3 regions of the Lentzea sp. JNUCC 0626 genome follow, and region 3 is predicted to be linked to each of the others. Evidence: riboswitches for the same ligand, from Rfam matches in the RefSeq annotation. Region 3 holds a riboswitch; each other region holds the start of a gene.
The links. A riboswitch is a leader RNA that binds a small molecule or an ion and turns the genes downstream of it on or off. The one in region 3 is predicted to bind cobalamin.
Positions count from the first base shown of each region.

Region 1: it holds a riboswitch for cobalamin, as region 3 does, so the genes downstream of both, JNUCC0626_RS42410 (putative cobaltochelatase) here and cobN (cobaltochelatase subunit CobN) in region 3, are expected to answer to the same signal.
Region 2: it holds a riboswitch for cobalamin, as region 3 does, so the genes downstream of both, metE (5-methyltetrahydropteroyltriglutamate--homocysteine S-methyltransferase) here and cobN (cobaltochelatase subunit CobN) in region 3, are expected to answer to the same signal.

Region 1 covers NZ_CP171635.1:9,036,977-9,041,454, forward strand. The annotation lists gene JNUCC0626_RS42395 (8-amino-7-oxononanoate synthase) at 1-123, opposite strand, end outside; gene JNUCC0626_RS42400 (hypothetical protein) at 167-1,228, shown strand; gene JNUCC0626_RS42405 (threonine aldolase family protein) at 1,251-2,210, shown strand; cobalamin riboswitch at 2,239-2,371, shown strand; gene JNUCC0626_RS42410 (putative cobaltochelatase) at 2,409-4,316, shown strand; gene cobO (cob(I)yrinic acid a,c-diamide adenosyltransferase) at 4,382-4,478, shown strand, end outside.
Region 2 covers NZ_CP171635.1:3,688,326-3,692,803, forward strand. The annotation lists gene JNUCC0626_RS15545 (AMP-binding protein) at 1-278, opposite strand, end outside; gene JNUCC0626_RS15550 (enoyl-CoA hydratase/isomerase family protein) at 271-1,008, opposite strand; gene JNUCC0626_RS15555 (TetR/AcrR family transcriptional regulator) at 1,085-1,654, shown strand; cobalamin riboswitch at 1,653-1,861, shown strand; gene metE (5-methyltetrahydropteroyltriglutamate--homocysteine S-methyltransferase) at 1,972-4,197, shown strand; gene JNUCC0626_RS15565 (NPP1 family protein) at 4,358-4,478, shown strand, end outside.
Region 3 covers NZ_CP171635.1:9,872,960-9,877,437, forward strand. The annotation lists gene JNUCC0626_RS46550 (RNA-guided endonuclease InsQ/TnpB family protein) at 1-246, shown strand, start outside; gene JNUCC0626_RS46555 (precorrin-8X methylmutase) at 309-929, opposite strand; gene JNUCC0626_RS46560 (hypothetical protein) at 926-1,978, opposite strand; cobalamin riboswitch at 1,986-2,121, shown strand; gene cobN (cobaltochelatase subunit CobN) at 2,158-4,478, shown strand, end outside.

The sequences.
Region 1 (4,478 bases), 840 kb from region 3:
CGAGTCCGACGTGCGCGGCCGCAGTCGCCGGGTCAGACCGGCCTTGGCTCGCGCTTCAGAGCGGACGTCGATCCAGTCGAACGTCGCCTCACCAGGACTGGAAATCGCCTCAGTTGTGCTCACGGTCACCGCCTGAGTCTCCCATCCGGCCGCTAGCGTGCCGCTCGTGGACCTGTTCACCTTCACGCGCGCCGAACTCACCTCGCCGGTGCAGTTCCTCGGCGGCCGCTGGGTGGTGTCCTCGTACGACGACGTGCGCGCCGTGTTGGCCGATCCCGTCACGTACCTGCCCGACAACGCGCTGACCGCCGTGACGCCGGTGGCTCCGGCGGCGTTGCGATCACTGGTCCGCGCCCGCTTCTCGCTCCCGCCGACGCTCGCGAACAACGGGTCCGAGTCACACGCTGACCTGCGGCGACTCGTGGCGTCGTTCTTCACGGCCGCGCGCGTTGCCGCTGCGGAGCCTCGCATCGAAGCCCTCGTTCTGGAACGCCTGGGTGGCACGGATCTCGTGCGGGACCTCGCCTGGGACCTGCCCGCGATCGTGCTGATGGACATCCTCGGACTGCCCAACGTCGACATCCCGACGCTGAAGCGGTGGAGCTCCGGGTCGCTGGAGTTCTTCTGGGGCGACATCACCCGCGAACGTCAGCTGGAGCTGGTCGGCGACGTCGGCGACTTCCACCAATGGCTGATCAAGCGCTATCACGCCCGCGACGGCGACTTGTTCTGCGCGCTGGCCGACGCCGGTGTGTCCGCCGAGGACTCCGCGGGCCTCTGCTACTTCCTGCTGATCGCCGGCCAGGAGACGACGACCCAGTTGCTGTCCACGGCGTTGCGGCGCGCGTTGCAGGACCGTTCGCTGTGGGCGCGGCTGCCCGAACCCGGCGTCGCGGAGGCGTTCGTCGAGGACGTGCTGCGGACCGAAACGCCCGTGGTGACGTGGCGGCGGCTGACCGCGCGTGAGGTCGTTCTGTCCGGTGTGCACGTTCCGGCCGGTGCGGAGCTCGTGTTGTTGTTGAGCGGTAAGGAAACCGACTCGCGCCACCTGGCGTTCGGGTACGGCCGCCACTTCTGCCTGGGCGCGGGGCTCGCCCGGCTGGAGGCCGCCGTGACGTTGCGCACGGTGGCGGCGCACGAACCGTCGTTGCACCTGGTCGGACCACGACCGGAGTGGCTGAACCTGCTGTCGTTCCGCGCGCCGAAGTCGGTGGCTGTGAGCCGTTGACCTGAGGTTTGATGCTGGGGTGATGAACCGTCAGCTCTCGGGAGTCCGCAAGAAGACGCTGCTGGAGACGCTCGGCCCGGTGCCGGACGTCGACCCCGACCGGTACGGCGACGGCGGCCCGGTGGGTGCGCTGGAGGAGCGGGTCGCCGCGTTGCTCGGCACCGAGGCCGCGTTGTTCGTGCCGACCGGGACGATGGCGCAGCAGATCGCGTTGCGGTGCTGGGCCGACCGCACGCACAACCCGATCGTCGCGATGCACCCGCAGGCGCACCCGCTGCACCACGAGGACGACGCGCTGACCGTGCTGTCCGGGCTGCGGCCGATCAAGGTGCGCAACGCCGACGTCGGGACGTGCCCCGAGCCGTTCGGGACGCTGCTGCTGGAGGTGCCGGACCGCGAGGCCGGGTTCGTCCTCCCGACCTGGGACGAGCTGACCGCGACGGTCGACCTGGCCCGCGAACGGGACGCGGTCGTGCACCTCGACGGCGCGCGGCTGTGGGAGAGCACGCACGGCCTGGGCAAGCCGTTGCCCGAGATCGCGGGGCTGTTCGACTCGGTCTACGTGTCGTTCTACAAGTCCCTCGAAGGCATCTCCGGGGCGGCGCTGGCCGGGTCGCGGGACTTCGTCGAGCAGGCACGGGTCTGGCGGCACCGGTACGGCGGCATGCTGTTCCAGCAGTGGCCCGCCGCGCTGTCGGCGTTGCACGGCCTGGACACGGTCCTGCCGAAGCTCGGCGAGTACGTCGCGCACGCCAAGGTCGTCGCTCAGGCGATGGACCAGCCCGAACCGCACACCCACCAGTTCGCGCTGCACCTGCCCGGCGACCCGGCCCGGCTCAAGGAGTTGAGCGGCAAGTTCCTCGGCGGGTTCTGGCAGGACGGGCCGCTGGCCAAGACCGAGGTGACCGTGGCCGGCCCCGCGCTGGAGTGGACGGCGGACGAGGTCAGGGCAACGTGGCAGGAGTTCCTCGGGCTGATCTAGCGACGTCGCTCACCTGGCTGTTGGACCCGGCCGTGCGAAGTGCGACGATGCCGGGGCTGTGAGGGGAACGCGAGGAAGCCGGTGGAACTCCGGCGCCGTCCCGCGACTGTGACCGGTTTTGGACGCCGGAAGTCAGGAACTCGTCCCCCTCTTCACCTCACCGCGGGCGTGGACACCCGAGGAAGGACTTCGCTGAGCATGTTCCCGTTTTCGGCTGTCGTCGGCCATGACGACCTCCGGCTCGCCCTGCTGCTGAACGCCGTGCACCCCGGCATCGGCGGCGTTCTCGTCCGAGGCGAGAAGGGGACCGCGAAGTCGACCATCGTGCGTGCGCTGGCCGCGTTGCTGCCGGAGCTCGACGTCTCGGCGGGCTGCCGGTTCGGGTGCGCGCCCGGGACCACCGACTGCCCCGACGCACCGCACGACGGCGTGGAGCGGCGCCCAGCCCGGCTCGTCGAACTGCCCGTCGGTGCCACCGAGGACCGCCTGGTCGGGTCGCTCGACCTGGAGAAAGCGCTGACCGAGGGCAAGCGCGCGTTCCAGCCCGGCCTGCTGGCCGCCGCGCACCGGGGCGTGCTCTACGTCGACGAGGTCAACCTGCTGCACGACCACCTGGTCGACCTGCTGCTCGACGCCGCCGCGATGGGGCGTGCGCACGTCGAACGCGAGGGCGTGTCGGTGTCGCACCCGTCGCAGTTCCTGCTGGTCGGCACGATGAACCCCGAGGAAGGTGAGCTGCGGCCGCAGCTGCTCGACCGGTTCGGGCTGACCGTGGCCGTGAAGGCCGCGCGGGACGTCGCCGTGCGCACCGAGGTCATCCGTCGCCGGCTCGCCTACGAGGCCGACCCGGTCGGGTTCGCCGCTCGCTGGGCCGATGAGGACGTGCAGCTGAAGCAGCAGATCACCGACGCCCGGTCGCGGTTGGCCGGAGTGTCCCTTCCGGACGGTGAGCTGCGCCGGATCGCCGCTGTCTGCGCGGCTTTCGAGGTCGACGGCATGCGCGCGGACCTCGTGGTCGCCCGTGCCGCCGTCGCGCACGCAGCGTGGCGCGGGGTCGGCGCGGTCGAGGAGATCGACGTCGAGACCGCCGTCCGGCTCGCGCTGCCGCACCGGCGCCGCCGCGACCCGTTCGACGAGCCCGGCATCGAGGAGCAGCAGCTCGAGGACGCCATGAAGCAGGCGGCCGAGCACGCCGAAGAGCCTTCGGACGAGGGTCCGGACGACGACGGCCCCGGCGGTGGCGAGCTGCCCGAACCGCAGGAAGGCCCGAAGGGCAACGGGAACGCGCCTGCCGACCGTCCGGCACCGGAACCCTCGCCCGCGTTCAAGGCGCGGCTGCTGGAGGTTCCCGGCGTCGGGGAAGGTGCGCCGGGCAAGCGTTCCCGGGCCCGTGCCCGCACCGGCCGGATCGTTCGTTCGTCCACTGTGGACGGCAGTGGGCTGCACCTGGTCGACACGCTGACGACCGCCGCGCCGCACCAGGCCGCGCGGGGCCGCAGCGGTCCCGGACTGCTGCTCACCGCCGCCGACCTGCGCAAGGCCGTGCGGGAGGGCAAGGAGTCGAACCTCGTGTTGTTCGTCGTCGACGCCTCCGGCTCGATGGCCGCGCAGAAGCGGATGTCGGCGGTCAGCGGCGCGGTGATCTCGTTGCTGCGCGACGCCTACCAGCGCCGCGACAAGGTGGGTGTGGTGACGTTCCGGGGCCAGACCGCCGAGGTCGCCCTGCCGCCCACGACTTCCGTGGACGCCGCCGCGACGCGGTTGAAGAAGATGCGCACCGGCGGCCGCACGCCGTTGGCGGACGGTCTGCTGAAGGCCCACCGCGTGCTGGAGATCGAACGGCTGCGGGACCCGCGCAAGCGTCCGCTGGTGGTGCTGCTGACGGACGGCCGGGCTACGTCGAGTGGCCTCGGCGGCGACCCGACCAAGGACGCGCTGAAGGCCGCCGGACTGCTGGAGCAGACCGCCGTCGTGGTCGTCGACTGCGAACAGGGCCACGTCCGCCTCGGGCTCGCCGCGAAGATCGCCGAGGCGTTGCAGGGCACCTGCGTCCGGCTCGAGCAGCTGTCCGCCGACCACCTCGCCGGCGTCGTCCGGGCCGCGTGAGTTCGCTTCCCGGCGAACTCACCGGAGTCTGCGGAGCAGCGACCAACGAGCAAGGAGAAACCCCTGTGCCCCAAGGACAACCCACCGAGGTTCCGAAGGACGGCCTGACCACCCGGCAGCGCCGCAACCGCCCGTTGCTGATGCTGCACACCGGCGAGATGA
Region 2 (4,478 bases), 4.4 Mb from region 3:
CCCGCGTCGGCCGAGCGGTACCTGACGTTCAGCGGCACCGCCGTGGCCCCGAGCTTGACCAGCGCGAACCAGATCAGCGGGAACTCCGGCACGTTGCGGAGCATGATCGCGACCCGGTCCCCGGAGCTAATCCCCCTGTCCCGCAACGCCTGCGCGTACCCGTCGGACAGGCCGTCGATCTCGGCGAACGTGAACGAGCCGCCCGGATCGAACGTCCACGCGACCTTGTCCGGCCACCTCAGCACGGCCGTGCGCAGCGCCGACAGAAGGTCAGCCACGGCCGAACTCCTCGCGCGGCGCCTCGTTCTCCCCGGACAGGCTGGTCAGGATCGCGTGATCGACCTCGGTGGCCAGCGCGGCCTCCATCGACGCATCGGCACCGAGGTCCAGCACCCGCTTGGCCAGCGACACCGCGACCGGCGGGCGGGAGGCCAGTTCGGCAGCCAACTCCAGCGCCGTCTTCTCGTGATCGGACGTGACCCGGTTGACCAGCCCCCACTCGTAGGCGCGCGCCGCCGAAACCCGTTCTCCCAGCAGCAGAAGCTCCTTGGCGCGCGGCAGCCCGACCATCCGCGGCAACAGGGCGGAGATGCCGCCGGTCACGCTCAACCCCACGCTCACCTCGGGGAACCCGAACTGCGCGTCCTCGTGCGCGACCACCAGATCGCAGCCCAGCGCAAACTCGCAGCCTGCCCCGAGCGCGTACCCGTGCACCGCCGCGATCACGACCCCGGGGAAGTCCCGCACGGCCCGCGTCACGTCCTGGATGCGTTCCAGTCGCGCCCGCGTCTCCAGCACGGTCTCGACCGGCACCGGCTCCTTGAGGTCGTGGCCGGCGCAGAACGCCCGCCCACGCCCCGCCAGCACGGCGACACGGGCCTCCGAACGCGCCCGCTCGAACGCCGCCAGCAGGTCGTCCACCAGGGCCGGGACCACGGCGTTCAGCCGTTCCGGACGGTTCAGGCGCAGCACGGCCACACCCTCGTGGCACGCGTAGTCGACGGTCATCGCTCCCCTTCGATCGATCGATCGATTGGGCCTGACGCTAGAGTGAGCACGAACAGCCGGTCAAGAGGAGGCAGCGATGACGACGGAGGAACGGGTCCGCGAGGCCGCCGTGCGGTTGTTCGCCGAACGCGGCTTCCACGGCACCGGCATCCGCGACCTCGCGCAGGCCGCCGGGCTCTCGTCCGCGACGCTCTACCACTACATGGGTACGAAGGAAGACCTGCTGGTCAGCATCATGCGCACCAGCCTCACCGAGCTGATCACCCAGGCCGAGGCCATCGCCGCACGAGCAGCGAACGAGACGGACCGGCTCGTCGCGCTGGTCGAGATGCACGTCCAGGCGCACGCCGAGAAGCCGCGCGAGACCGCGGTCGTCGACGGCGAGATGCGGGCGCTGACGGGCGATCGGCGCGCGGAGATCGTGGCGTTGCGCGACCGCTACGAGCAGATCTGGCAGGACGCGATCGTCGACGGCGTCCAGGCCGGACGGCTGAACGTCACCGAACCGAGCGTCGCGCGGCTCGCGTTGCTGGAGATGTGCAGCGGGGTGTCGCGGTGGTACTCGCCGGACGGGCCGCTGAAGTTGACCGATCTCACCATCCAGTACGGCGCCATGGCGCTGGGCATGCTCGGCGCGGCCCGCTAGTCTCGATCACGCCAGCGGTTCACCTGGGCTCGTTCCGGGTGGAGCAAAAGGGAACCCGGTGCGAATCCGGGACTGCCCCGCAGCGGTGAGTGGGAACGAAAGCCGTCAAGAAAGCACTGGGTCTCCACGAGACCTGGGAAGCGACGGCCGGTAGGCGAACGCACGGCGCCCACGAGTCCGAAGACCTGCCGCAGGTGCGCGCACCGACCGGTGCGCGCTGCTCCGGAGCCTCTCGGGCGGGCTGACGGGCAGGCTTCGTGCTGCCTCGCGCTTTCCGGGAGTTCCGGTGCTTCCGCACGCTCGCGAGGAGAGAGCCTGTGACCATCGGCAGCACCGTGTTCGGCTACCCCCGGATCGGCCCGAAGCGCGAACTGAAGCGCGCCGTTGAGCAGTACTGGGCGGGCAGGATCGACGAAGCCGCCCTCCAGCAGACCGCCCGGCAACTCCGCGCCGGCACCTGGGCCGAACTGTCCGAACTGGACTCGATCCCGTCGAACACGTTCTCGTTCTACGACCAGGTGCTCGACACCACCCAGCTGTTCGGCGCCGTCCCGCAACGCTTCCGCGACCTCGGACTGTCCGAACTGGACACCTACTTCGCCGCCGCACGAGGCCGTGACGGCGCCGCCGCCCTCGAACTGACCAAGTGGTTCGACACCAACTACCACTACCTGGTGCCGGAACTGGGCCCGGACACCGAGTTCCGGCTGGCGGGCGACAAGCCGATCGCCGAGTACCGCGAGGCGCTCGACCTCGGCGTCACGACCAGGCCGGTGCTGCTCGGCCCGGTCACCTACCTGCTGCTGGCCAAGAGCACGGTCCCCGGCTTCGAGCCGATCGCGTTGCTCGACAACCTGGTCGAGGCCTACGTCGAACTGCTCGGCAGGCTGCGCGTCGAGGGCGTCGAGTGGGTGCAGATCGACGAACCGGCGTTCGCCGCCGACCGCTCCCCCGCCGAACTGGACGCCCTGCGGCGTGCCTACCGGACGTTGGGTGGCCTGCCCGGACGGCCGAAGCTGCTCGTCACCGGCTACTACGGCGACCTCGGCGAGGCGTTCGGAGTCCTCGCCGAGTCGCAGGTCGAGGCGATCGGCGTCGACCTCGTCAGCGCGCCGGACACGTCGGTCACGATCCCCGCGATGCGCGACAAGATCCTCGTCGCGGGCCTGGTCGACGGCCGCAACGTCTGGCGCACCGACCTGCACGCCGCCCTCGCGAAAGCCGCGTCGCTGCTGGGTTCCGCGCGCGAAGTCGTCGTCTCGTCGTCGTCAACGCTGCTGCACGTGCCGTACGACCTCGACGCCGAGACGCTCGCCCCGGACGTGCAGGCGCGGCTGGCGTTCGCCCGGCAGAAGGTCCGCGAGATCGTGGTGCTGGGCAACGCTTTGCGCACCGGCGCCGACGGAGCGTGGGCCGACGAGGCGACGCGCGACCTGCCGAGCCCGCGCCGGGACGACCACGTCCGGGCGCGCATCGAGGCACTCAAGCCCGAGCACCGCACCCGCGCGCCGTACCAGGAACGTGCTGCCGCCCAACAGGAACGCCTCGGCCTGCCGCCACTCGCGACCACGACGATCGGCTCGTTCCCGCAGACCGGCGACATCCGCAAGGCCCGCGCCGCCGTCCGCAGGGCCGAGATCACCGAGGACGAGTACGGGCAGCGGATGCGGGACGAGATCGCGCGCGTGATCGACCTGCAGGAGAGCATCGGCCTGGACGTGCTGGTGCACGGCGAACCCGAGCGCAACGACATGGTCCAGTACTTCGCCGAACACCTCGAAGGCTTCGCCGGCACGGAGTTCGGGTGGGTGCAGTCCTACGGGTCGCGGTGCGTGCGGCCGCCGATCATCCACGGCGACGTCTCGCGCCCGGCCCCGATGACGGTCGCGTGGAGCACCTACGCGCAGTCGCTCACGGCCAAGCCGGTCAAGGGCATGCTGACCGGGCCGGTCACGATCCTCGCGTGGTCGTTCGTGCGCGACGACCAGCCGCTCGCCGACACCGCGGCCCAGGTGGCGCTGGCGTTGCGGGACGAGATCCGCGACCTGGAGGCCGCCGGGATCGGCATCATCCAGGTCGACGAACCGGCGTTGCGCGAGCTGCTTCCATTGCGGGAGAAGGACCAGGCGGCCTACCTGGAGTGGTCGGTCGGCGCGTTCCGGCTCGCCACCTCGGGCGCGACGACGGGCACGCAGGTCCACACGCACCTGTGCTACTCGGAGTTCGGCGAGGTGATCGGCGCGATCTCCGACCTCGACGCCGACGTCACGACGATCGAGGCGGCCCGGTCCAAGATGGAGATCCTGGAGGGCCTGGACTTCCCGCGCGGCATCGGTCCCGGCGTCTACGACATCCACTCGCCGCTGGTGCCGACCGAGGACGACGTCGTCGCGCTGATCACCGAGGCGGTGCGGGCGGTGCCAGGTGAACGTTTGTGGATCAACCCCGACTGCGGCCTGAAGACGCGCGGTTACGCCGAAGTGGAGCCCGCGTTGCGCAACCTGGTCGCGGCGGCCAACCGGGTGCGCGCCGACCTGCGGTAACGCGGTGAGCAGCCCTGGGACGTGATCGATTCCGTTCCAGGGCTGTGAATTTCCCGGTACGGCAAAGATTTGGCGAAGCACCTAGACGTGAAGGCGGTTCATATACCACCGTCTGCCTCGCAAGCCTCTTTAGTTACCCCTGCATCCCCGGAGGCCTCTGTTGAGGAAGAAGTTCCTGTCCGCGCTCGCCGGCGCCCTGCTGCTGACAGCACTGGTCCCCGGTGTCGCGTTCGCCGCCCCGCCCCAGGCCATCCCCGCCAACTACGAGGAGGCCGACGGCA
Region 3 (4,478 bases):
ATCGCGATCGACCGCTGGTTCCCGTCGACCAAGAGTTGCTCGACGTGTGGCCACGTCGTCAACGCCTTGCCGTTGAGCGTGAGGGAGTGGACGTGCCGATGCGGCGCGGTCCACGACCGTGATGTGAATGCCGCGAAGAACGTTCTGGCCGCCGGGCTGGCGGTCATGGCCTGTGGAGACGGTGGAAGACCGATTCGGTGTCAACCGCAGAGGCAACTGTCGCAACCTCCTCCTTCCCGAGGATGAAGAAGCAGGAACTGCCGAGCGTGAGCTCGGTGGACGCTCCAGCCATCGAGCTGGGGCGTAAGTCACTCTTCTTCGCTCGCAATCGCGTTGATGGCCGCCGCCGTCATGGCACTGCCGCCGCGCCGTCCCCGCACCACGAGGTGCTCGAGATCCGTTGCGGCCAAAGCTTCCTTGGACTCCGCGGCCCCGATGAACCCGACCGGGATGCCGAGGATCGCGGCCGGGCGCGGTGCGCCGGCGGCGATCAGGTCGAGGAGGTGGAACAACGCCGTGGGCGCGTTGCCGATCGCGATCACCGCGCCGTCGAACCGGTCCTGCAACAGTTCGAGGGCGGCGGCACTGCGCGTGTTGCCGATGGTCTTGGCGAGTTCCGGGGTGCGCGGATCTTGGAGGTAGCAAAGGACTTCGTTGTCCTTCGGCAGCCGCCGGCGCGTCACCCCGGACGCGACCATGTTGGCGTCACACAAGATCGGCGCGCCTGCTTGGAGTGCTGCGCGCGCGTTGCGCACGACGTTCGGCGAGAACGAGACGTCGGCGGGCAGGTCGGTCATGCCGCACGCGTGGATCATGCGCACGACGACCCGCGCCACGTCGTCGGGGAACCCGCTGAGGTCCGACTCCGCGCGGATGGTGGCGAAGGACTGGCGGTAGATCTCCGCCCCGTCCTTGATGTACTGCGTCAACGGATCTCCTCGTAGCCGTCGCCGGTCGCGACGAACTCGATCACATCGCCCGCCGGGCGGCCGCAGCGGCGGGCACAACCCGACCAGTGCACAGCGCCCGGACTGTCGGACCTGCTCCCTAGAATCGAAATTGGGGGTACCCGGCCTGGCCCGTGTGTGTGGTGGGGCATATCGAGCCAAGCGCGCACATCGGCGCGTACGTCGGAGAGCGACTTCGCGCAGCCGGGGCGTCCGGTGCAGGCGCTGACGCCGTGCCAGGGGGAGCGCGGGTCGGTGATGAGGCCGGACGTGTCGGTGCCGGCGGGCACGACCAGGCTGCGCCACGGGGTCAGGCGCAGGGCGACGCCGGGCAGCTGCGCCGCGCCGAGGCGGCCGAGCGGGACGCCCGGGGTCAACGGTGAAGGTGCGACAGGGGTCACAGCCGGGGTGATGCGCGGGGCGTCGAAGGTGCCGAAGTGGGCGGTGATCTTTCGCACACCGTCGTCCACTTCGGACAGGCGCCAGGCCGTGCCGCGCAGTTGCTGGAAGAGGCGGGCGGCGGACAGGACGGCGTCGACGGGATCGGTGACGCGGACGCCGGTGTCGCGGCCCGCGAGCAGCAGAACGGTGCCCTCCGAGGTGCTGACCAGGCCGAAGTCTCCGCCGAGCCCGCTCACCGCGTGCCCCACCGTCACCAGGAACCGCCCCGGCAGGTCCGCCAGCGCAGCGTCCCCGCACAGCGCCGCGTCGATCTCGTCGACCAGCCCCTGGTTGTCCTCCAGCGGCGCCGCGATGATGTTGCGCATCCGCTCGTGCGTCGAAGACGGCAGCAACCCCGCCGCAGCCAGCCGCGCACCCAGCTCCACGCCGTCCGCCAGGCCCCTGAGCTGGAGGTTCGCCCGCGAGGTCAGCTCGATCGCACCCGAACCGAGCTCGGCAGCCGCAGCCCGCACGACGTCCCACTGAGCAGCGGAGAGCGTCCCGCCCGGCACCCGGATGCGGGCCAGCCCACCGTCGGCTGCGGCGTGCAGCTCGACGGCGCCGGGGCAGGCATCCGGGTGACTACGCATAGGTCGGACTGTAACCCGCCGGTTAGGGTGAGCTCGAACGACGAAGCGCAGGAGGAAGCCGGTGCGAATCCGGCGCGGTCCCGCCACTGTGACCGGCCGAACCGGCTGGGAGTCAGGAACTCTGCTTCGCCCGTGACCCGCAATCTGGGGCGAGGACCCCACGAGGGATGGAGCCCTGCGTGATCCTGCTGCTGTCGACCTCCGACACCGACCTGCTGTCGGCGCGTGCGAGCGGTGCCGAGTACCGGCTCGGCAACCCCGCACGCACGACCGTCGACGACCTTCCCGGACTCGTGGAGGGTGTTGAGCTGGTCGTCGTGCGCATCCTCGGTGGCCGCAGGATGTGGGAGGAAGGGCTCGACTGGCTGCTGGCCTGCGGGCTGCCCGTGGTCGTGCTCGGTGGCGAGATGCAGCCCGACGCGGCGTTGATGGAGCTGTCGACGGTGCCCGGTGGCGTGTGTGCCGAAGCGCACCTCTACCTCGCGCACGGCGGCCCGGCGAACCTCACCGAGCTGCACAAGTTCCTCTCCGACACCGTGCTGCTGACCGGCCACGGCTTCGAGGCCCCCACGGCTACCCCCACGTGGGGTGTGCTGGAGCGGGATGAACCGAAGGCCGAAGGTCCGACGGTCGCGGTGCTCTACTACCGCGCGCACCACGTCGCCGGGAACACCTCGTTCGTGCACGCGCTGTGCGACGCCATCGAGGCCAAGGGCGGCAGGCCGCTGCCGGTCTACTGCTCGTCGCTGCGCACCGCCGAGCCCGAGCTGCTCGACACGCTCCGCAAGGCCGACGCGCTGGTCGTCACGGTGCTCGCGGCGGGTGGCACGAACCCCGCCAAGGCGTCCGCCGGCGGTGACGACGACGCGTGGGACGTCGGCGCGCTGGCCGCGCTGGACGTGCCGATCCTGCAAGGACTCTGCCTCACCTCCAGCCGCGAGACGTGGGACGAGAACGACGACGGACTGTCTCCTCTGGACACCGCGACCCAGGTCGCGATCCCGGAGTTCGACGGCCGGATCATCACGGTCCCGTTCTCCTTCAAGGAGATCGACGAGGACGGCCTGACCGTCTACGTCGCCGACCCCGAACGGGCGCTGCGCGTCGCGGGCATCGCGGTGCGGCACGGCCGTCTCCGCCACATCCCCGTCGCCGAACGCAAGATCGTCGTGATGTTGTCGGCGTACCCGACGAAGCACTCGCGCATCGGCAACGCCGTCGGCCTCGACACGCCCGCGTCGACCGTCCGGCTGCTGAAGGCCATGCAGGAGCACGGGTACGACATCGGCGACGAGCTGCCGGGCGTCGACGAACTCGACGGCGACAAGCTCATCCACGCGCTGATCGCCGCCGGTGGTCAGGACGCGGACTGGCTCACGCAGGAGCAGTTCGAGAGCAACCCGATCCGCATCGCCGCGGCCGACTACCGCGAGTTCTACGAGACGCTGCCGGACGACTTCCGCGAGTCGATGCAGGAGCACTGGGGCGAGGCGCCGGGCGAGCTCTTCGTCGACCGCAGCAAGTCCAAGGACGGCGAGATCGTGCTGGCCGCGCTGCGGTCCGGCAACGTCGCGGTGATCGTGCAGCCGCCGCGCGGGTTCGGCGAGAACCCCATCGCGATCTACCACGACCCGGACCTGCCGCCGTCGCACCACTACCTCGCCGCGTACCGGTGGGTCGAGTCGAACTTCGGTGCCGACGCCGTCGTGCACGTCGGCAAGCACGGCAACCTGGAGTGGTTGCCCGGCAAGACCGTCGGCATGTCGGCGTCCTGCGGCACCGACGCGGCGCTCGGCGACCTGCCGCTGATCTACCCGTTCCTCGTCAACGACCCGGGCGAGGGCACGCAGGCCAAGCGACGCGCGCACGCCACGCTGGTCGACCACCTGGTGCCGCCGATGGCCCGCGCCGACAGCTACGGCGACATCGCGCGCCTGGAGCAGTTGCTGGACGAGTACGGCAACATCTCGGCGATGGACCCGGCCAAGGTGCCGGCGATCCGCGCGCAGATCTGGACGCTGATCAAGGCCGCCAAGCTCGACCACGACCTCGGCATGGAGGACCGGCCGCACGACGCGGAGTTCGACGAGTTCATCCTGCACGTCGACGGCTGGCTGTGCGAGGTCAAGGACGTCCAGATCCGCGACGGCCTGCACATCCTCGGCGAGGCGCCGACGGGGTCCGTCCGCGTCAACCTCGTGCTCGCGATGTTGCAGGCACGGCAGATGTGGGGCGGTCAGGTCGCCGCGCTGCCGGGCCTGCGGGAAGCGCTCGGGCTCACGACCACCGGCCGCGAAGACGTTGACGCGGTTGAGGAAGAGGCGCGCGCGCTCGTCCAGGCGATGGAGGACGCGGGCTGGGATCGTGCTGCCGCAGCAGGTCTGCACGAGTCCGAGGACGTGCAGAAGATCCTGGAGTTCGCGGCCGTCGAGGTCGTGCCGAGGCTCGCCCGCACCACGGACGAGATGACGAACGTCCTGCACGCGCTCGACGGCGGCTA